3 regions of the Mesorhizobium sp. Cs1321R2N1 genome follow, and region 3 is predicted to be linked to each of the others. Evidence: riboswitches for the same ligand, from Rfam matches in the RefSeq annotation. Region 3 holds a riboswitch; each other region holds the start of a gene.
The links. A riboswitch is a leader RNA that binds a small molecule or an ion and turns the genes downstream of it on or off. The one in region 3 is predicted to bind thiamine pyrophosphate.
Positions count from the first base shown of each region.

Region 1: it holds a riboswitch for thiamine pyrophosphate, as region 3 does, so the genes downstream of both, thiB (thiamine ABC transporter substrate binding subunit) here and O7A61_RS19795 (YkoF family thiamine/hydroxymethylpyrimidine-binding protein) in region 3, are expected to answer to the same signal.
Region 2: it holds a riboswitch for thiamine pyrophosphate, as region 3 does, so the genes downstream of both, thiC (phosphomethylpyrimidine synthase ThiC) here and O7A61_RS19795 (YkoF family thiamine/hydroxymethylpyrimidine-binding protein) in region 3, are expected to answer to the same signal.

Region 1 is NZ_JAPYKP010000064.1:18,352-25,228, reverse strand. It holds gene O7A61_RS17550 (M48 family metalloprotease) at 1-1,147, opposite strand, end outside; gene thiQ (thiamine ABC transporter ATP-binding protein) at 1,380-2,156, opposite strand; gene thiP (thiamine/thiamine pyrophosphate ABC transporter permease) at 2,149-3,816, opposite strand; gene thiB (thiamine ABC transporter substrate binding subunit) at 3,840-4,838, opposite strand; TPP riboswitch at 4,882-4,996, opposite strand; gene O7A61_RS17530 (thiamine diphosphokinase) at 5,084-5,728, shown strand; gene O7A61_RS17525 (ABC-F family ATP-binding cassette domain-containing protein) at 5,730-6,877, shown strand, end outside.
Region 2 is NZ_JAPYKP010000009.1:25,067-31,943, reverse strand. It holds gene O7A61_RS04420 (potassium transporter Kup) at 1-1,396, opposite strand, end outside; TPP riboswitch at 2,061-2,177, shown strand; gene thiC (phosphomethylpyrimidine synthase ThiC) at 2,280-4,103, shown strand; gene thiO (glycine oxidase ThiO) at 4,100-5,101, shown strand; gene thiS (sulfur carrier protein ThiS) at 5,070-5,267, shown strand; gene O7A61_RS04400 (thiazole synthase) at 5,269-6,042, shown strand; gene O7A61_RS04395 (thiamine phosphate synthase) at 6,039-6,644, shown strand; gene thiD (bifunctional hydroxymethylpyrimidine kinase/phosphomethylpyrimidine kinase) at 6,635-6,877, shown strand, end outside.
Region 3 is NZ_JAPYKP010000081.1:8,122-14,998, reverse strand. It holds gene O7A61_RS19805 (ABC transporter ATP-binding protein) at 1-766, opposite strand, end outside; gene O7A61_RS19810 (ABC transporter substrate-binding protein) at 1-6, opposite strand, end outside; gene O7A61_RS19800 (ABC transporter permease) at 763-1,518, opposite strand; gene O7A61_RS19795 (YkoF family thiamine/hydroxymethylpyrimidine-binding protein) at 1,623-2,231, opposite strand; TPP riboswitch at 2,222-2,335, opposite strand; gene O7A61_RS19790 (hypothetical protein) at 2,619-2,921, shown strand; gene msrA (peptide-methionine (S)-S-oxide reductase MsrA) at 3,108-3,626, opposite strand; gene O7A61_RS19780 (glycosyltransferase family 39 protein) at 3,812-5,347, opposite strand; gene O7A61_RS19775 (hypothetical protein) at 5,558-6,265, shown strand; gene O7A61_RS19770 (GNAT family N-acetyltransferase) at 6,412-6,877, opposite strand, start outside.

The DNA of each region.
Region 1 (6,877 bases), on a different contig from region 3:
AGCCTTCGGCGCCTGCGTGCGCGGTCGCCGCCTCATTGCCGTTGATGGTTTCCTGCTTGACGGTGCTGTCGTCGAGGCCGGCCACCCAGCCGCTTCTGATATAATCGGTCAGGGCGCGGTTCTTGTCGATCGAAACGCCGTCGAAGCGGATCGCTATGTCGCCCGGCCCGGTCGCCGTAACCGCTGCCGCCGAATTGTCGATGATGAAACCGTCCGGCACGGTGAACGACACGCCGAGGCCCGGATGCAAGAAGGTTTCGCCGCGCACATAGCCTTCTTCCGGCGTATCGCCATAAAGCAGGCCGTCTATGCCGGCGAGGAAGGAATCGCGGTCGCGCGTGCCGAAACCGGGCGCGCCGAACTGGCGGGCGTGGCGCTGTGCCAGATCGATGCGTTGCGGCGTGTTGGGGTGGGTGGCCAGGAAGTCGAGGCTGGCGTCCGTGGCACCGCTGATCGAACGGAAATCGGTGTAGGCCGACATCGACTGCAGGAAGCGGCCGGCGGCATAGGGATCGTAGCCGGCTTCGCCGATCGACTTGATGCCGATGGCGTCCGCCTCCAGTTCCTGATTGCGCGAGAACTGCGCCAGCCTGAGCTTGCCGCGGATCAGTGCTGCCTTGGCGGTCGGGCTGTCGCCGAGCACATCGGAAACAACCTTGGTCGCCAGGCCTTCCTCGGCCTCCAGCTGCTGGCGCTGCAGGCCGTGATTGGCGGTGACGTGGCCCATTTCATGCGCGATGACGGCGGCGAGCTCGGACGAATCATTGGCCAGCGCCAAGAGGCCGCGCGTGATGTAGAGATAGCCGCCCGGCAGCGCGAAGGCGTTGACGTTGGGCGAATTGAGGATGGTGATGCGATAGGTCTGGGTCGGGTTGGCCGATACCACGGTCAAATTGCCGACCACCTTGGCGACCATGCGCTCGAGCTTGGGATCGGAATATTCGCCGCCATACGTTGCAAGGATGCGCGGATGCTGCGCCTTGGCGAGTTCGGCAAGCTTGTTGTTGGCGGCGACATTGTCCACCGTGATCGGCTTGTCGGATGGCTGGAAGCCGGATTCCTGGACCTCGGGGGGCGTGAACATCTGGCAGCTTGCCAGCGCCACGGCAAAGCCAGCCAGCGCCAGGAACCGCGCCAGCGGATTCATTCGTAGCCTGTCAGCGCTGATCGCCAGAATGGCTTCCTTTCAGGTCCTTGCGCATGACCACGGCATGCGCAAAACAAACTGCTACAGCGTCCGTCACGCGCCCCTCGGGGCGGGCAGCAGATGCTGTAGGCAAATCACGGCCTGTGCCGGACCGGTATCGAGCGGACCTAGCCACACTACTCCAGTCATGGCAAGCAAGCGCCACATCGCCTCAAGCCGGTTTGAGCGTAAATTATGTCCGCTTCCGGGCAATATCTCGTGATAACGCATCCCCGGCACCGGCACCGATATAGCGCCGGAACGCCTCCGGCCCAGCCCCTGCAAAGAAATCCTCCGAGGTGCCTGTGGCAGCGATGGTGCCATTGTCCAGAAACACCACCTTCTGCGCGATGCGGCGGGCATCCTGCGGCTGGTGCGTGACGAACAGCACCGTCATGCCACGCTCGGCATGGAGGCTGGCAACCAGGTCGAGCATGTCGTCGCGCAAGGCGGGCCCAAGCGAGGCGAAGGGTTCGTCGAGCAGTAGCACCGGGCGGTCACGCACCAGCACGCGGGCCAGGGCGACGCGCTGACGCTCGCCGCCCGAAAGCTCGCGCGGCAGCCGCTTCTCCTTGCCGGCAAGGCCGGTGCGTGCAAGGGCGCCCGCGATATCGGCGTGGTCGGCTTCGGTCAACCGCAACGATGGCGAACGACCGAGCCCGACATTTTGCTGGACAGAAAGATGGGCGAAAAGATTGTTTTCCTGGAATACCATCGACACCGGCCGCATGGCCGGCGGGTCGCCACCGACATCGGCCGTGCCGATCAGCACGCGGCCGGATCTCGGCGTCTCGAACCCGGCCACCAGATTGAGCAGCGTCGACTTTCCCGAACCGCTCGGCCCCATGATGGCGGTGATCTGCGTCGCGGTGAATCCGACATCGAAGGCGAACAACGCCTCGCCATAACTGAACGAGACCTTGTCCAGCCGCACCGCAACCCCTTTGCCGTCAGCCGCCCCGTCAGACATCGCGGGCCATCCCCTTTCCCAGCCGGTCCGCTGCCAGCACCAGCGCCAGGCAGACAAGGCCCAGCAACAACGCCAGGCCGGCGGCGTCCTGCGTGCGGTAGCTGCCCATGCGCGCCAGGAGAAGGTAGGGCAAGGTCTGCACGGAATCACTGCCGAACAGGGCGATCACGCCGAGATCGCCAAGCGACAGCGCCATGGCGAAGGCAAAGGCGGTGGCGAGCGGCCGCCGAAGCGACGGCCAGTCGACCAGCCACAGTCTCGACCAGCCGGAAATGCCGAGCTGTGCGCAGAGCCGCTCGTGACGCTCGCTTGCCGCATCATAGGCGGGACGGACGGCGCGCAGCGCGAAAGGCATCGCCATGACGGCGTTGACGGTGACGACCATGAGCGGGGCGACAGCAAAGACATCGCCGAGATGGCGCAACAGAAGGAACCAGCCGGCGCCGATGACGATCGGCGGCACGACCAGCACAAACCAGGCGCCGGTATCGGCGGCATGTTCGAGCAGTGTCCTTGAGCCGGAGCGGCGGTTCAATGCCAGCGCCCTCCGCGCCATTGTGAGAGCCAGCGACAGCATCACCGAAAGGAACGCCGACAGGAACGCGAGCACGGCACTGGTCAGTGTCGCTTGCCGGACAGTGGCCTCACCGGCCAGCCGGCCGAGATCGGCGCCCAATCCGGCCGCCACGGTCGCCGCCATGGGTCCCACGACGAACAGCAGCGCCAGCCCGATGAGCAGGGCATTCAGCACGGCCTCAATCCTGTTGACCGAGAGATAGCGGCGCGGCGCGACCGGCAGGTTGGTGTCGCCGACGACATTGGCACCAAGCCGGGTCAACGCCAGCACCACGACAAAGGTCAGCGCGATCTGCAACAATGTCAGCGCGACAGCCCGCGCGGGATCGAAATCGAAGCGCAATGCCTGATAGATGCCGACCTCCAGCGTCGTCGCGGCCGGTCCGCCGCCGAGCGTCAGCACGATGGTGAAGGATGTGATGCAGAGCATGAAGATAAGTCCGGCGACACCAGGCAAGGCGGCCCGCAGCGTCGGCCATTCGATCAGCCGCAACGCCGGTCGCGCTCCCATGCCGAGCTGGCTCGCCAGCCGCCACTGGTCCGAGGGGATGGTTTGCAGCGCCTCCAGGAACAGGCGGGTGGCCAATGGCAGGTTGAAGAAGACATGGGCAACGAGAATGCCGGAGAGGCCGTAGATGCCCGGCCACCCCTGGCCGCCAACCCAGTTGGACAGACCGGCGAAATAGCCGGCTCGGCCGTAGAGCGCCAGGATGCCGAGCGCCGCGACGATCGCCGGCAGCGCCAGCGGCACGGCGAAGAGCTGCAGGATGAAGGCGCGGCCGCGGAAACGTGGATGCCGCGACAGCGCCCGCGCCACGAACAGGGCAGGCCCGACCGAGAGCAGCGTCGACAGGGCCGCCTGCCAGAGCGTGAAGCGCACGACACGGAAGAGGTAAGGATCGAAGGCGGCCCAGGCGCCGGAAAAATCGTGGGCGCCTTCGGCGAGCAGCCCGGCAAAAGCGCCGCCGATCAGCAGCGCGGTTGCGGCAAGCGCGACAATGCCGGCTGTGATGCGGGGGTCAGAGCGGGTTTGCCCTGAGAACCGACGATCGACTTGGGAAACATTGTGTTCCTTGGCGGTCATCTCACGAGACTAGCCCACAAAGCCTACTTGCTCATCACCGCCAGCCATTCGTCCACCCAGGCCTTGCGGTTGGCCGCGACTTCCTCGGGGCTGAACAGCAAGGTCTTGGTCGGCTTGACCAGTTTGTCGAAGGCAGGGTTGAGCGGCTTGTCGGTCTTGCCGGCCGGGAACATCCAGTTGGTCTCCGGGATGGCGTCCTGGAATTTCGGCCCGGTCATGAAAGCCATGAACTTGGCCGCCAGCGGGTTCTTGGCGCCTGTCGTGGTGATGCCGGCGACCTCGATCTGCAGATACTCGCCCTCTTCAAAGGATGCCGCCTGGTAGCGCTCGGTGTTCTCGGCGACCATGTGGTAGGCCGGCGAGGTGGTGTAGGACAGCACCATCGGCGCCTCGCCCTTGGTGAACAGGCCATAGGCCTCGCTCCAGCCCGGCGTCACGGTCAGCACCTTGGCCTTGAGCTTGGCCCAGGCTTCCGGCGCCTTGTCGCCATAGACCGACTTCACCCACAACAGCAGGCCGAGACCGGGCGTCGACGTGCGCGGATCCTGAATGACGATCTTGTCATTGGCACTGCCCTCGACCAGGTCCTTCAGGCTTTTCGGCGGCGTCTTCAGCTTTTCGGTATCGTAGACGACAGCGAAATAGCCATAGTCGAAGGGGACGAAAGTATCGTCGCTCCAGCCGCCCGGCACATTGACATCGCTCACCGCGCCGTGCGGCGCGAACAGGCCCGACGCCTTGGCATCGGCGGTGAGATTGGTGTCGAGGCCGAGCACGATATCGGCCTTGGTCGAAGCGCCTTCCAGCTTGACGCGGTTGAGCAGCGCCACGCCATCGGCGACCGAGACGAACTCGACATCGCAGCCACATTCGGCCTCGAATTCCTTCTTCACCACCGGGCCTGGACCCCAGTCGGCGGTGAAGCTCTCATAGGTGTAGACGGTGAGCTTGTCCTTGGCCAAAGCCGGCCCGGACAGGGTCACTACCGTGGCCGCGATGAGGGAATATAAAAGCGTGCGCATCGGCGCCTCCTTCGTTTGCGTTGAAAGGAATTGAGGCGTCGGATTGTCCGAAACGTCTAATCCCTCCGCCGGTACAAACCGGATCAGGTTCAGCGGGTTGGCGAGACTGCCTCTCAGCCGGCCCGCGAAAGTCGCGTCCGGCACCCCGTTAGAGCGTTTCGACACATAAGCCCGACCGATGGGACACGCAAGTGGGAGTTTGCCGCCTTCCGTTTCCCGTGCCGGGCTGGTAAGGGCGACGGGATATGAGCACATTCACCATCCTGCTTGGCGGCGATCTCATCCGCACGCCCCGGCTTGACCGCCAGGTCGAAGGCTCGCGCGTCATCGCCGCCGACGCCGGCATCGGCCATGCGCGGATGCTGGGCCTTGTGCCGGAACTGTGGGTCGGTGATTTCGATTCCGTGCCGCCCGATCTGCCCGCCCACCTGGCCGCGGTGCCGCGGCAAACCTTCCCGGCGGAAAAGGACAAGACCGACGGCGAACTGGCGATCGCGGCAGCCCTTGAACGCGGGGCGACGCGCCTTGTGCTGGCGGGCGCCTTCGGCGGCAAGCGCGCCGACCACGCCTTCCTGCACCTGGCGCTTGGTCTGCGGTTGGCCGAAGCCGGAACGGATGTGCTTCTGACCAGCGGTGCCCAGGAGGCTGTCCCCTTGCTGCTCGGCAGGGCCAGCTTCGATTATGCCGACGGCACGCTGTTTTCGATCCTTGGCTTCTCCGAACTCTCCGGCCTGACCGTCACCGGCGCCAAATGGCCGCTCGACAAGGTCGAGGTGGCCTTCGGTTCGTCGTTAACCATTTCCAACGAGGTCAAGGGCCGCCTCGACATCGCGCTTCGCCATGGCCGAGCCCTGCTGCTCGCCCATCCCTATCCATTGCCTGAAAGCTGACATGGCCCCGCCTCTTCTCAATCTCGACGGGATAAAACTGACTTTTGGCGGCACGCCGCTGCTCGACGGCGCCGCCTTGACCGTTTCGGCCGGCGACAAGATCGCGCTGGTCGGCCGCAACGGGTCCGGCAAGTCGACGCTGCTCAAAATCGCCGCCGGCCTGGTCGAGCCGCAGGACGGCGAGGTGTTCCGCCAGCCTTCCGCGACAGTGCGCTATCTGCCGCAAATGCCAGACATGGACGGCTTCGCCAATGTGCGGGCCTATGTCGAAGCCGGGCTCGGGCCGGCCGACGATCCCTACCGCGCCAGCTATCTGATGGAGCATCTCGGCCTGTCGGGCGAGGAACGGCCAGGCGACCTGTCCGGCGGCGAGGCCAGGCGCGCCGCGCTTGTCCGTGTCATGGCGCCAGAGCCCGGCATCCTGCTACTTGATGAGCCGACGAACCATCTCGATTTGTCTGTCATCGAATGGCTGGAAGAGGAGCTCGTCCGGACTTCCTCGGCGCTCATCGTCATTTCGCATGACCGCCGCTTCCTTGAACGCGTGTCGCGCGCCACCGTCTGGCTCGACCGTGGCCAGACCCGCAGGCTGGACAAGGGCTTTGGCCATTTCGAGGAATGGCGCGACCTGGTGCTGGAAGAGGAAGAGCGCGAACAGCACAAGCTCGGCCGCCAGATCGTGCGCGAGGAGCACTGGCTGCGCTATGGCGTGACGGCGCGGCGCAAGCGCAACATGCGCCGATTGGGCGAACTACAGACCATGCGCCAGCGCTTTCGCGGCCATCGCGGCGCCGAAGGATCCGCGACCATGGTGGCAAGCGACGCCGCCGAATCCGGCAAGCTGGTGATCGAAGCCAAGAACATCGAGAAAAGCTTTGGTGATCTCACCGTGGTCAAGGGGTTCTCGACCCGCATCCAGCGCGGCGACCGCGTCGGTCTTGTCGGGCCGAACGGCGCCGGCAAGACGACACTCCTGAAGATGCTGACCGGCGAGTTGGCGCCGGACGCAGGATCGGTGCGGCTCGGCACCAATCTGGAAATCGCCACACTCGACCAGAAGCGTGAGGCCGTCGACCCGCAGGAGACGCTGGCGCAATATCTCACCGACGGGCGCGGCGAGAACCTGGTCATCAATGGCGAGCAGCGCCA
Region 2 (6,877 bases), on a different contig from region 3:
CGGCGGTGCCGGACACCAGCTGCGGCTTTTTCTTCAACAGATTGCCGGCGAGGACATCGAGCGGGATTTCGTTGCGGCGCGTTTTGTCGAAGAGATAGCGGCTGCCGCGCACCCAGGTCCACATGCCCAGCACGATGGTGAAGGCCACGACCAGCGACGCCCAGCCGCCTTCGAACACCTTGACGATGTTGGAGGCAAAGAAAACGATGTCGATGAAGGCGAACAGCACGGTCAGCGGGATCGCCACCGACAGCTTCCACTTCCAGATACGGGTCATGACCACATAGAGCAGCACTGTCGTCACCAGCATGTTGCCGGTTACCGAGATGCCGTAGGCGGAGGCCAGCTTGCTGGATTCGCCGAAGCCGACCACCAGCATCATCACCATCAGGGCCAGCAGAAGATTGACGCGCGGCATGTAGATCTGGCCGGACTGCTTTTCCGATGTGTGCAGGATTTCCAGCCGCGGCAGCATGTTGAGTTGCACTGCCTGCCGGGTCAGCGAAAAAGCCCCTGAAATCACCGCCTGGCTGGCGATGACGGTCGCTGCGGTGGCCAGCACCACCATCGGGATCAGCGTCCAGCCCCCGTTCATCTCGAAAAACGGATGGCCGACCACACCTTTGTTCGCAAGGATGAAGGCACCTTGCCCGGCATAGTTCAGCAGCAGGCAGGGAAACACGATCGTCAGCCAGGCCAGCACCATGGGCTTGCGGCCGAAATGGCCGAGATCGGCATAGAGCGCCTCACCGCCAGTGACGGCAAGGAAGACCGCGCCGATGGTGACGGAGGCGACGCCTGGCGAATGGATCAGGAAGGCGACGATGTAGTACGGGCTGATCGCCCACAGGATTTCCGGATCGGCGATGATGTGGTTGAGGCCGGACAGGCCGATAGCCAGGAACCAGACAGCGGTCACCGGCCCGAACACCAGACCGACGCCGCCCGTGCCGAAGCGCTGTACCGCGAACAGCATGGCGAGAACGACCAGTGTCAGGGGCACGACATAAGGCTGGAACGTCGGCGTGACGACATCCATGCCCTCCACCGCCGACAGAACGGAAATCGCTGGCGTAATGACGGCATCGCCGAAAAACAGCGAGGCGCCGATGATGCCGATGCCGAGCATCACCGCCGAGCGCTTCGGAAAGCTGCCGCGCGCCAGCGCCATCAGCGACAGCACGCCACCCTCGCCGCGGTTGTCGGCGCGCAGCACGAACATGATGTATTTTACTGTAACTGTGATCGTGAGCGACCAGATGATCAGCGACAGGACGCCGAGAATATCTGTGCGATCAGCGACGTTGCCGCCCGACGAGGCATGCAGCGCTTCGCGGAGCGCATAGATCGGGCTGGTGCCGATATCGCCATAGACCACACCGAGTGCGCCAAGCATCAACAACTCAGTACTTTGAGACGAGCCGGGATGTCCCGCTAGTTCCTCAACGTCACAACTGTTGGCAGAATCCACGACAGCCATTCGTATGCTTCCCACGGGTACTGTGCTCTACGGCCAACGCAATTCTGCATTTCCGAGGCACGCGTCCTTGCGACGGGTAGCCTCGGCCGATTGGGCGGTGCGACAAGGAGAGGGAGGAGCTCGCTGCACTGCCGCTATCGGCCGAGGCGTCTGGAAATTGCCAATCGGGACTGCCATGTTGAAGTCGGCTGGCATGTCACCAGCCCATTACTCCATCAACCAGCAAATTAGCAATTTTTAAGATTTAAACTATGGATGAAACAATATTACGTCATCAAACTGATGTCGATTGAACTGCTATACCGAAGTAATATTTTCATTAAGTCACGAGTTCCTAGATATTATCGAGCTACAACTATCAACGAGCAGTTTATGAAAGTCAATATCTTCATGGTTTCAGATGTAGCATTTCGGTCGGTTTGTCATAGACCATGAGCGTTTCACCGGCCCCCCGCGACTACAGAATCGAGCGCGGACCGAGCCGGTCCGCGTCCTGTTTATACAACCCTTCCTTCTGGCTTCGACCTACCGCCCTGGACCGAATGCGCTTGACAAAAGGCCACCGGCTCGGTCCAATTGACCCATTCACCAGGGGAGTCCCGGCAAGGGGCTGAGATACTGCTGGCTTTCGCGGCGCAGTGACCCGTTGAACCTGATCCAGTTCATACTGGCGTAGGGACGGTGCAAGCGCTTTGCGGGAGTCATGCCCGAAGACCTGTCTCGAGCAGGTCGACCAAGGTGTCTCCATCCTTCCGGCACAGAACTGGGTCTCCATTGCAAATGAGCAAAGGAGCCTCAAATGAATGCCTTGACCCCCGCAGTTTCGACGGGACCCCTGCCCGCCTCACGCAAGATACACAAGCAAGGCACCCTCCACCCGCAGATCAGGGTGCCGATGCGCGAAATCTCCGTCCACCCGACCGCCGGCGAACCGCCTGTGACGGTCTATGATCCATCCGGCCCCTACACTGATCAAACGGTCGAAACGAGTATAGAGAAAGGCCTCGCCCGGCTTCGGCACGAATGGATTACGGCTCGTGGCGATGTCGAATTCTACGATGGCCGCGACATCACGCCGGAAGACAACGGATTTGCGACTGGCGCGCGCCTGACGCCGGAATTTCCCATTCGCAATCGGCCGCTCAGGGCCAACGCAGACAAGGCGGTGACCCAGCTTGCCTATGCCCGCGCCGGCATCATCACGCCCGAAATGGAATTCGTCGCCATTCGCGAGAACCTTGGACGCGAAAGCCTGCGCGGCAAGCTGCAGCGGGACGGCGAGGCCTTCGGTGCGGCGATCCCCGATTTTGTCACGCCGGAATTCGTGCGTGACGAGGTAGCGCGGGGGCGGGCAATCATTCCCGCCAACATCAACCATCCCGAAAGCGAGCCGATGATCATCGGCCGCAATTTCCTGGTCAAGATCAATGCCAATATCGGCAACTCTGCTGTCACCTCCTCAATGACTGAGGAGGTCGAAAAGATGGTCTGGGCGACCCGCTGGGGCGCCGATACGGTCATGGATCTGTCGACCGGTCGCAACATCCACAACATCCGCGAATGGATCGTACGCAATTCGCCGGTGCCGATCGGCACGGTGCCGCTCTACCAGGCGCTGGAAAAGGTCGGCGGCATTGCCGAGGACCTGAATTGGGAGGTCTATCGCGATACGCTGATCGAACAGGCCGAGCAAGGCGTCGACTATTTCACCATCCATGCCGGCGTCCGTCTGCATTACATCCCGCTGACCGTCGAGCGGGTTACCGGCATCGTCTCGCGCGGCGGCTCGATCATGGCGAAATGGTGCCTGCATCATCACCGCGAAAGCTTCCTCTATGAGCATTTCGAGGAGATCTGCGACATCGCCAGAGCCTACGACGTCTCCTTCTCGCTCGGTGACGGCCTTCGGCCGGGCTCGATCGCCGACGCCAACGACGCGGCGCAATTCGCCGAGCTGGAGACGCTCGGCGAATTGACGAAGATCGCCTGGGCCATGGACTGCCAGGTGATGATCGAGGGGCCGGGCCATGTCCCCATGCACAAGATCAAGCAAAACATGGACAAGCAGCTCGCAGTCTGCGGCGAAGCACCGTTCTACACGCTTGGACCGCTGACGACCGACATTGCGCCCGGCTACGATCACATCACCAGCGGCATCGGCGCCGCCATGATCGGCTGGTTCGGCACCGCCATGCTCTGCTATGTGACGCCGAAGGAACATCTCGGTCTGCCGGACCGCAACGACGTCAAAACCGGCGTCATCACCTACAAAATTGCCGCGCACGCGGCCGACCTGGCGAAAGGCCACCCGGCGGCGAAAACCAGGGATGATGCCCTTTCTCGCGCCCGTTTCGAGTTCCGCTGGGAGGACCAGTTCAACCTGTCGCTCGATCCGGAAACCGCCCGTTCCTTTCACGACGAGACCTTGCCGAAGGAGGCGCACAAGGTGGCGCATTTCTGCTCGATGTGCGGGCCGAAATTCTGCTCGATGCGCATCTCCCACGACATCCGCGCCGAAGCGCAGAAGGAGGGGATGGCGGCGATGGCGGAAAAATACCGCGCGGGCGGCGATCTCTATATGCCGGTGAGTGACACCACGCCCGAGGTGCCGGAGCCGTCATGAGGGTGCTGGTCAAGGGGGCCGGCGTCGCCGGCCTCACCGCGGCCTTCGAGCTCACCAGTCGCGGCGCGGAGGTCACCGTCGCTGAAATCGGGTGTGGTCTCGGCGGCAGCGCATCGTGGTTTGCCGGCGGCATGCTGGCGCCCTGGTGCGAGCGCGAAAGCGCGGAGCAGCCTGTGCTGGACCTCGGACGCGGCGCCGCCGAATGGTGGGATGCCGTGCTGCCAGGTCAGGTGACGCGGGCCGGAACGCTGGTTGTTGCAACGCCGCGGGATGCGGGCGAGCTTGACCGCTTCGCAAGCCGCACCTCGAGCCATCGCTGGATCGATGAGGAGGAAATCGCGCGGCTGGAGCCCGACCTCGCCGGCCGTTTTCGCCGCGCCCTGTTCTTCGCCGGCGAGGCGCATCTCGAGCCGCGCACTGCAATGGCAGCGCTTCACGAAAAGCTCGTCGCGATGGGCGTCGACTTCCGCTTTGCCACGGACGCCCGGCAGCTTTCCGGATTCGACCGTGAGATAGACTGCGTGGGAATGGCAGCGGGCGATGAGAGGCTGCGCGGCGTTCGCGGCGAAATGCTGATCCTGCACACACCCGATATCTCGCTGTCGCGCCCGGTCCGGCTGCTGCATCCGCGCTTTCCGCTCTATGTGGTGCCGCGCCCCGATCACCGATTCATGGCCGGCGCCACGATGATCGAGAGCGATGACAGCGGTCCGGTCACGGTCCGTTCGATGATGGAACTTCTGAGCGCGGCCTGCGCGCTCCACCCGGCCTTTGGCGAAGCCTGCATCATTGAGACAGGCGCCGGGGTTCGTCCAGCTTTTCCCAACAATCTGCCGCTAGTCGAAGCGAGCGGAGACACCGTTAGGATCAACGGCCTCTATCGTCATGGCTTTCTTTTGGCCCCGGCCATGGCGCGCCAGGCGGCAGACTTTCTCTTCAGCAAAGACAAACCCGTGGAGCTTGCCCATGAAATTGGTCGTAAACGGCGAAGCGCGTGAGGTTGCCGCCACCACGCTGGCAGAGCTGCTTGCAGCGCTCGACTATGAGGGCGATTGGCTGGCGACGGCCGTCAACAGCGATCTCGTGCACAAGGCCAGCCGGGCGGAATTCCAGTTGAGCGACGGTGACCGGATCGAAATCCTCTCGCCGATGCAGGGAGGCTAGCATGTTCGAGCTTTTCGGGACGCCACTTCCCTCCCGACTGCTTCTCGGCACGGCGCAATATCCTTCGCCGGCCATCCTTGCTGATGCGGTCAAGGCGTCGGGCACCTCCGTGGTGACCGTCTCCTTGCGGCGTGAGATGGCGGGCGGCAGGGCCGGCGAAAAATTCTGGTCGCTGGTTCGATCGCTCGGCACGAAAATCCTGCCCAACACTGCTGGCTGCCACTCCATCAAGGAAGCGGTCATGACTGCGAACATGGCGCGCGAAGTGTTCGGGACGAGTTGGATCAAGCTCGAAGTGATCGGCAACCATGATACGTTGCAGCCAGACGTGTTCGGCCTGGTCGAAGCCGCTCGTATCCTGTGCGAAGATGGTTTTGCGGTTTTCCCTTACACCACCGACGACCTCGTCGTTGCCGAACGGCTGCTGCACGCGGGCTGCAAGGTTCTGATGCCGTGGTGCGCGCCGATCGGTTCCGCCCTCGGCCCGGTCAACATCCCGGCGCTGCGCTCGATGCGCGGACATTTCCCCGGCGTCCCGCTGATTGTGGATGCAGGGCTCGGACGACCGTCGCACGCGGCAACCGTGATGGAGCTCGGCTTTGACGCCGTGCTCCTGAACACGGCGGTCGCCAAGGCGGCCGATCCGGTCGGCATGGCGGGTGCGTTCGGCAAGGCGGTCGATGCCGGATATGAGGCTTTCAAATCGGGAATGCTCGAACCGCGCGATGTTGCCATGCCGTCGACGCCCACGTTTGGCAGGGCGGCCCTTTCATGAAGCTCGATCCCTTCTACCTGATCGTCGACAGCGCTGCCTGGATCGAACGGCTGGTGCCGCTTGGCGTCAAGCTGGCGCAGTTGCGCATCAAGGACAGGGATGAGGCCACGCTGCGGACGGAAATCCGCCGCGCGAACGACGTCTGCACGATCCATGGTTGCCAACTGATCATCAACGACTATTGGCGGCTGGCCATCGAGGAAGGCTGCGACTTCGTCCATCTCGGCCAGGAGGATTTAGCTGCGGCCGATCTGCTGGCGATTAAATACGCTGGATTAAAGCTCGGGCTTTCGACCCACGATCACACTGAACTGGAAACGGCGCTGGCGGCCGAGCCGGACTATGTGGCGCTGGGACCCATTTATCCGACCAGCCTCAAGAAGATGAAATGGGCGCCGCAAGGGCTCGAACGGATCAGCGCGTGGAAGCGACAAGTTGCACCGATTCCGTTGGTTGCCATCGGCGGCCTCAACCCTGACCGGCTCGACAGTGTCTTCGAGGCTGGCGCAGACTGCGCGGCAGTGGTCACCGACATTACGCTGAATGCCGATCCCGAAGCGCGCACGCAACAATGGATCGAGAAGACAAACCGATGGCGCTAAGGCAAGAGCCGCACGTGCTTGTCGTGGGGGGATCGGACTCCAGCGGGGGTGGCGGCGTTGCACGCGATATTGAGACGATCTCTGCCGTCGGCGTGCGCACCTGCCTTGCCGTCACCGCGGTGACGGTGCAGACCCACGATGCCGTCATCGCAATCCATCACCAGCAACCCGGGCTGGTCGCCGACCAGATGCGCGCAGCATTGCGGGCCAACAAGGTGTCGGCCATCAAGATC
Region 3 (6,877 bases):
AGTCATGGTCATGTCCTTTGGATGGCTGGAGGTTGAGCAAAATATCGAGGATTTCGGCCTCGAGTGCCCCGGCCTGCCGTGTGGCGGTGCTGGTCGGATCACGCGGGCGCGGCAGTGGCACCTTGATTTCGCGCACGACATGGGCCGGCCGCGCCGACAGCACATAGATGCGGTCGGACAGGAACACGGCTTCGCGCACATCATGGGTGATCAGCATCGCCGTCCAGCGATGATGCCGCCACATCTGTTCGAGCCAGCGCTGCATGGCCGCCCGGGTCAGTGCATCGAGCGCGCCGAACGGCTCGTCGAGCAACAACATGTCGCGTTCCTGCACCACAGTGCGCAGCAGCGCCGCGCGCTGGCGCATGCCGCCCGAAAGCTGCGCTGGAAAGTGCCGCTCGAATCCGGCAAGCCCGAACTCGGCAAACAGCGGCGCGACCCGCGTCCGCGCCGCCTTGCGGTTGACGCCTTGCACCTCGAGCCCGAGCGTCGTGTTGTCGAGGATGCGCCGCCACGGCATCAGCGCGTCGCGCTGAGGCATGAAGGCGAAATGCCTGCCGTGATCGTCGAGCGGCGCGCCGTCGAAGAACATCTCACCCTCGCCATGCTCGGCGCCGGTCAAAAGCTGGAACAGCGTCGACTTGCCGGCACCCGAAGGCCCAAGGATCGAGACGAATTCTCCGGCATCCACGCGCAGTGAAATGTCGGCGAGCACTTCGAGCCCGCCAAAGGCCTTGCGCATGTGCCGCAATTCGAGCCGGCTCATGCTTGCGGGCCTTGTCCGGCGGCTTGCCTGCCAGCGGCTCGTTCCCAGGGCATGGCAAGACGCTGGAGCAGCACCGTCAGCCCGAACAGGACGAGGGTGAGCGCGGCGCTGACGCCGACGGCGGCGAGCACCAGGTCGGGACGGAAATTGTTCTTGGCGTTGAGCATGTAGATGCCCAGCCCTTTGGCCGCGCCCGCATATTCGGCGAAGATGGCGCCGACGACGGCGTAGGTGATGGAGATCCTGAGGCCCGCGAAGAAATACGGCAGCGCCGAAGGCAACCGTGCCAGCATGAAGACCCGCCAGCGCCCTGCTCCCATGGCGCGCAGCATCTGGCCAATCTCGACCTCGGTCGCCTCGTAGCCCTGCACGAGCGCTACCAGCATCGGGAAGAAGGTGACCAGCGCCACCAGCATGATCTTGGGCGTCAGCCCGAAACCGAACCAAAGCACCACCAATGGCGCGATGGCGACCAGCGGCAAAGTCTGGCTGACGATAAACACGGGAAACAGCGCGCGCCGCAAAGGCTGGAAGAAGTCGACCAGCATCGACAGCGCGAAGGCGGCGCTGAGCGAACAGGCAAAACCGATCAGCGTGGCGCGGATGGTGGGAATGGCATTGTCGAGCAGCGCGTCACGATTGAGCATCGCCTGTTCGAAGACGCGCGAGGGCGCCGGCAGAACCGTCGGCTTGATGCCGGAATGGTTTGCGTAGAGTTCCCAAGCCACGAGCACCAGACCGATCGTTATCACGGCCGGCGCTGCCTGGGCGAAGAAGCCCGCGAGTTGACGCGAGTTGAATGACGATGAAACCACGAGAAGATAACCTTGACGGCGCGCGCTTCGGCGCGAGCGGTTCAAACGGCAGTGGGACTGTTGGCCGAAACCGTGACGTCGAGGGTTACGTGGCCGGCGCCTGGCCCGAAGCGGCAGAACGCTTCATCGAGCGCCGAGAAGATCGCGCCGGCATCGCCGCGCAGCTTGGTGCAGAAATTCTTGGAGCGATCGTAGACGCCGGACTGCTTCAGGAAATCGATGCAGCCATAGATCTCGTCCATGTGGTCGTCCGTGCCCATCACATAGAGCGAGAACTGCGCCGCCGCTGGCTGCCCAGTGGCGGGCGCGCCGCGCACGGCGGTGATGGCCGCTTGCTTGCGTGGTCCGAGTGGCCCGGCGGGTCCGCCGAACGTGTCGGAGCGGCAGATCGGATCGTCCGGCTCCCCCGGACAGCCACGCGAAATGGTGGCCGACAGCACGCAATGCTTGCCGCTGCCGGACGCAGCCACGAAAAGGTCACGCAGCGCCGGGAACAACACCTCGGGGGACCCGACCAGCAGGGTCGAGATGTCGTCGGTCTCGATCCTGAGCTTGGCGCGATATGGATCGAGCGCGCCGAGCGCACCCAGGATGACGCCGACAAAATCGTCGGCCATTGGATATAGGGAAACCTGTGCACCTGAAAACATCGCCCGCCTCGCTCCGCTGGTATTACCCAGATCAGCTTCTAGGGTCTGTGAGCTTGCCGCCCCCGTCTCAGCCCCGACCGTACGGAGCACCCCTGTGGATGGCGGCGTTAAAGCACCATTCGATCGGTTGGGGAAGCTGTTTTTTCAGCAAGCTGCGCCAAAAGCATTGCGCCAGCGCAGACGCAACCGCGTGCCGCCGGCTCGGAAATTGTCTGGAACCTTCGCAATGCCGAGGGGTTGTCCCACCAGACGCAATCGCAGGAAAAGTGTGAAGCGGTTTCTGGCCGGAATTGCGTCAAAACAAAGAGATAGAGCGGTCAGTTGCTTCCGCGAAGCCCGTGAACCGCTCTGGCGACGAATTCATAGAAATGGAGACAAACCATGCTTATGAAAATCCTCGCGGCCTCGGCCTTCACCATTGCCCTTGCAACATCGGCCATGGCGCAAAGCAATAGCGCAGCCGGCGCGGATCGGCCCGGCGGCAGCGGCAAGTCGGTCACTGTAGACCCAGCTACCCCTGCTTCGCCCAATACAATCGATCCGGGCGCAACCAACAGCACGACCATCGCGCCGGGTGACATGAATTCCAACGCGGACCAGAATTGCCCGAACAATCCGCAGGGCGCGCAGACGGATGCCAATGGCAATGCGACCGCGCCGACCGTTAACGACAGCAACTGCGGGAAATAGTTTTCGCAGCATGGAAATCGCGGACTGAGGTTCCGCGATTTCCATGCGCATCGATTTCAGTGTCCGCCACGACCGGCCGGCGGCGCCCTTCGCGCCGATTCGAACTGTCAACCGCCGGACGGTGGTTAACAGCCGCTATGGTCTTGTGGCAACCAGCGGGAGCTTCTGCCCGCCGCCAAAAAAATCTTATGAAACTGCCTTTTCGCGAACCGGCAGTTTCCAGCCTGGCCTGATAAAATGGCAGGTGTAGCCGTTGGGATATTTCTCCAGATAATCCTGGTGCTCGGGCTCGGCCTCCCAGAACGCACCGACCGCCGCGAGCTCGGTGACAACCTTGCCGGGCCACAGGCCGGAGGCATCGACATCGGCGATGGTGTCCTCCGCCACACGCTTCTGCTCCTCGCTAGTGTAGTAGATTGCCGAGCGATAGCTCATGCCGACATCGTTGCCCTGGCGGTTGCGCGTCGTCGGATCGTGGATCTGGAAGAAGAATTCCAGAAGCTGGCGGAAGCTGATTTTCGCTGGATCGAAGGTGATCTCGATGGCTTCGGCATGCGTGCCATGATTGCGATAGGTGGCGTTCGGCACGTCGCCGCCGCTGTAGCCGACACGGGTGGCGAGGACGCCCGGGAAGCGCCGAATCAGATCCTGCATGCCCCAGAAGCAGCCACCGGCAAGCACTGCACGTTCGCTCGAAGTCGCCATGTAACGTCTCCTCAAAGGCAATCCCAGGAAAGTGTAGCGGCTTTCCCCGGGGAATTGCGCGACAACAAATATGGATATCCCCATAAATGGGCATTGTCGCCCGGTTCGTCCAGTCAGACGAGCGGCCATTCGGTCATACCGGTGGAAGGCGCCCCCTAACGAACCGGCGCATGACACTGCCCGCCTTAGACGCGCGGATGCCGGGTCCGGCTGCTGGCGGCAACCGGCAGATATCGCGTACCAGGCGGAATGGCGGCAAAACTGACCGCTACCGGCGGCGCCTCGCGCGACCAGTTGAAAAGAACCGTCTTGACCGGGATGTTGTCCAACCATGCCCGCAACTGTGGCGGCACGCCATGACCCCGCCAAATCATCAGCATGCCATGGTCGCGCAACCGCTGCCTCGTGATCCAGGGTGCGAACCGCATATCGAGGTCGGTGAAGATCGACGGCTTGTCATAGGCATTGAGGCCCGCCAGCATGGCAAGATTGGTGTCGCCACCGACGATGTCGAGCTGGCCGGGCGCCGCCGCGTGCCAGATTGCCTCGGCCTCGTCCGAGATCGGCTGCGCGGGCCAGCAGACGGCGTCCATGCGCCCGCGCACATTGCAGTCCGTCCAGCGGATTGCCGCATAGGCGCCCGACATGGTGACGATGCAGATGAAGGCGCAGATCGCCAGCTTTCGCATCTCGACGGTGCCGAGCCGGTGACCCAGAAAGGCCAACGCGACGATGCCGACAAGATTGTACATCGGCGCGCCCCAGGCCTCGCCGGTGCCGGTGAACAGCGAGGCCACCATGACCAGCGCCGCGGGCCCAAGCCCCATCCATAGGAGATAGACGAGCGTGCCGCGCTCGACCGGCTCTTGCGGGGCTGGTGAGCGCCGCAAGAGCCCTGATAGCACCAACACCAGGAGAAAGCCGGAAAGCCCGGCGATCTGGACGCCGATATAGTAGAGCCGCGCTCGGTGCTCGCTCACCCACGCATCGCGGTCGGCGAAATAGGTCAACGGCAGGAAATCGATGCGGTAGAGTGCGATGGCCAGCGGCGCGGCGACCACGAGAAAAACGGCCAGGCCAAGCCATGGCCAGGGTGTCGCCAGCCGGCTGCGCGCGCGCGGCTCGTACAGCAGCCAGAGAGCGCCGAAAGCGAGCAGCAGGCCGGTAGAGAACTTGGCGTAGAGCCCGACGCCGGACACCAGTCCGAGCGCCAGCCACCAGCCTGGCCCGTCGCCGCGGCCGGCGCGCCACAACAGCCAGCAGATCGCGGCCCAGAACGGCATCTGCGCATAGTCGTGATTGAATTGCGGCGTCGGCCAGCCGAAGAAATATATCGATGGCATCAAAAGCACGGCAGCCAGCGCGCGCCGTTGTCCGAGCATGTCGCGGGCCAGCAGATTGACCAGGACGAAGGTGGCCGAAATCGTCAGCTGAGCGAGCAGATATTGCGGCCAGCGGAACGATCCGGTCAGAAGATGGCTGGTCTCGAGCAGCCAGCCGGGCAGTTGCGGATGCTTGTAGGTTAAAAGCACCCATTCGCGGCCCCACATGAAGCCTTCCACAACATCACCGGGCGGTGCGGGATTGATGAGTGTTGGCACCACCGTCCAGCACAGGGTCTGCGCCAGGCACAAAAGCGCCAGCAAACCCCAGGGGTGCCGAAGCAGGGCGGACCAGACCGACGACGAGTCCAGTTCAACGGCAGGCAGCCCTGCCGGCATCCAACGATCGATGGAGTCGTCAATTCCCGCCATGCGGCGCTTAGACCACATCGCCTGGTTTGCCGAACAGCCCCAAACATCAAAGCTTACAAAAAAGTATACTTGCGGGTCATTGCAAGACCAAGATTGAGCGGGATCTACGGTCTCTCACTGCCGTCGCCGGGCAGAACAGCCCGCACACTGATCCCACTTGAACATCCCGGATACTCGATGCGTCACCAGCATGCCGTCATCCACCACCGCGCGCTCGACTTCTGGCTGGCGCGCGCGGCGGTCCTCGTCATCATCTGCCTGCAGCTCCTGGTCATCAACGATCTTTCGTTCGGCCCCCGCTGGCTGGCGCCGGCGCTGGAGGCCGCCCTGCTCGTACCCCTGTCCGTAGCCACCGCCTGGACGCAGGTCGCCACCCAGAAAGCGGTCGAGGAGGAGCACTGGTATCTGGTTGGCCGGTTTCGCGTCATGATCCGCAGGACGGCCCTGGTGATGACCGGCCTCGTCAGCGTCATGAATTGCGGCTCGCTGGCGCTTCTGGTGCGTGCCTTGCTGGCCGGCCATGCGGGCTCCAGCGGCCAGACCCTGCTGGTCGACGCGCTCAACATCTGGGTCACCAACGTGATCGTCTTTGCCTTGTGGTTCTGGAGCACCGACCGTGGCGGGCCGCCGACCTGCGGCCTCGTCACACGCGCCCATGCCGATTTCCTGTTTCCGCAAATGACCCTTAGCGACCGCGAAATCCGCGACTGGCTGCCGGGCTTCGTCGACTATTTCTTCCTCGCCTTCACCAATGCGACCGCGTTTTCGCCAACCGACACATTGCCGCTCTCCCAACGCGCCAAGCTGCTGATGATGGCCGAGGCCATGATCTCGCTGCTGACGATCGCGCTGGTCGCGGCCCGCGCCGTCAACATCCTGGCTTAGGACTTGCCAAGGTATCTGGCCGAAACGCAAAATAGCCGCCCGGCGAACCGGAGCGGGCTATTGATTGTCTGCGATGGCTGTCGCTAGTCTTGCGATGGCTGTCGCTAGTCTAATGGAACTGCAACGCAGGTGGGCATCCGCCATCCTCAATCGGCGCTGAGGTCATATTCGAAGACCACCTGGTCGCGCAGCGGGATGCCATCCACGAGCATACCTTCGGGATAGCCGGTCGACGGTCCGAAAGCGTCCCGCACGATCCGGCTCATCCGAAAGCCATGCAATTGGTAGAAGCGCAGATTGCCAATGTCGCAGCTTGCCGTCGAGACAATCAGGCGCTGGCCCCCGCGCTCGCGGCAGCGAGTGATTGCCGCGGCCACGAGAAACCTGCCCAGTCCCTCATCTTGCCGCGCTTGAGTGACGGCGATGCTCTTGAGTTCGAAGGCACCGGTATCGCCTGTATCGATGATCTGCGCATGGCCGACGATTTCGCCGCCCTCGCGAGCAATCAGCACCTCGCCCTCATCGATATAGCGGTAGATCTGCATGGCCGAATCGTCGGCAAGGGCAAACAGCGGCAGCAGCGCCTCGCGGTCCCCGTCATATCTCTCAATC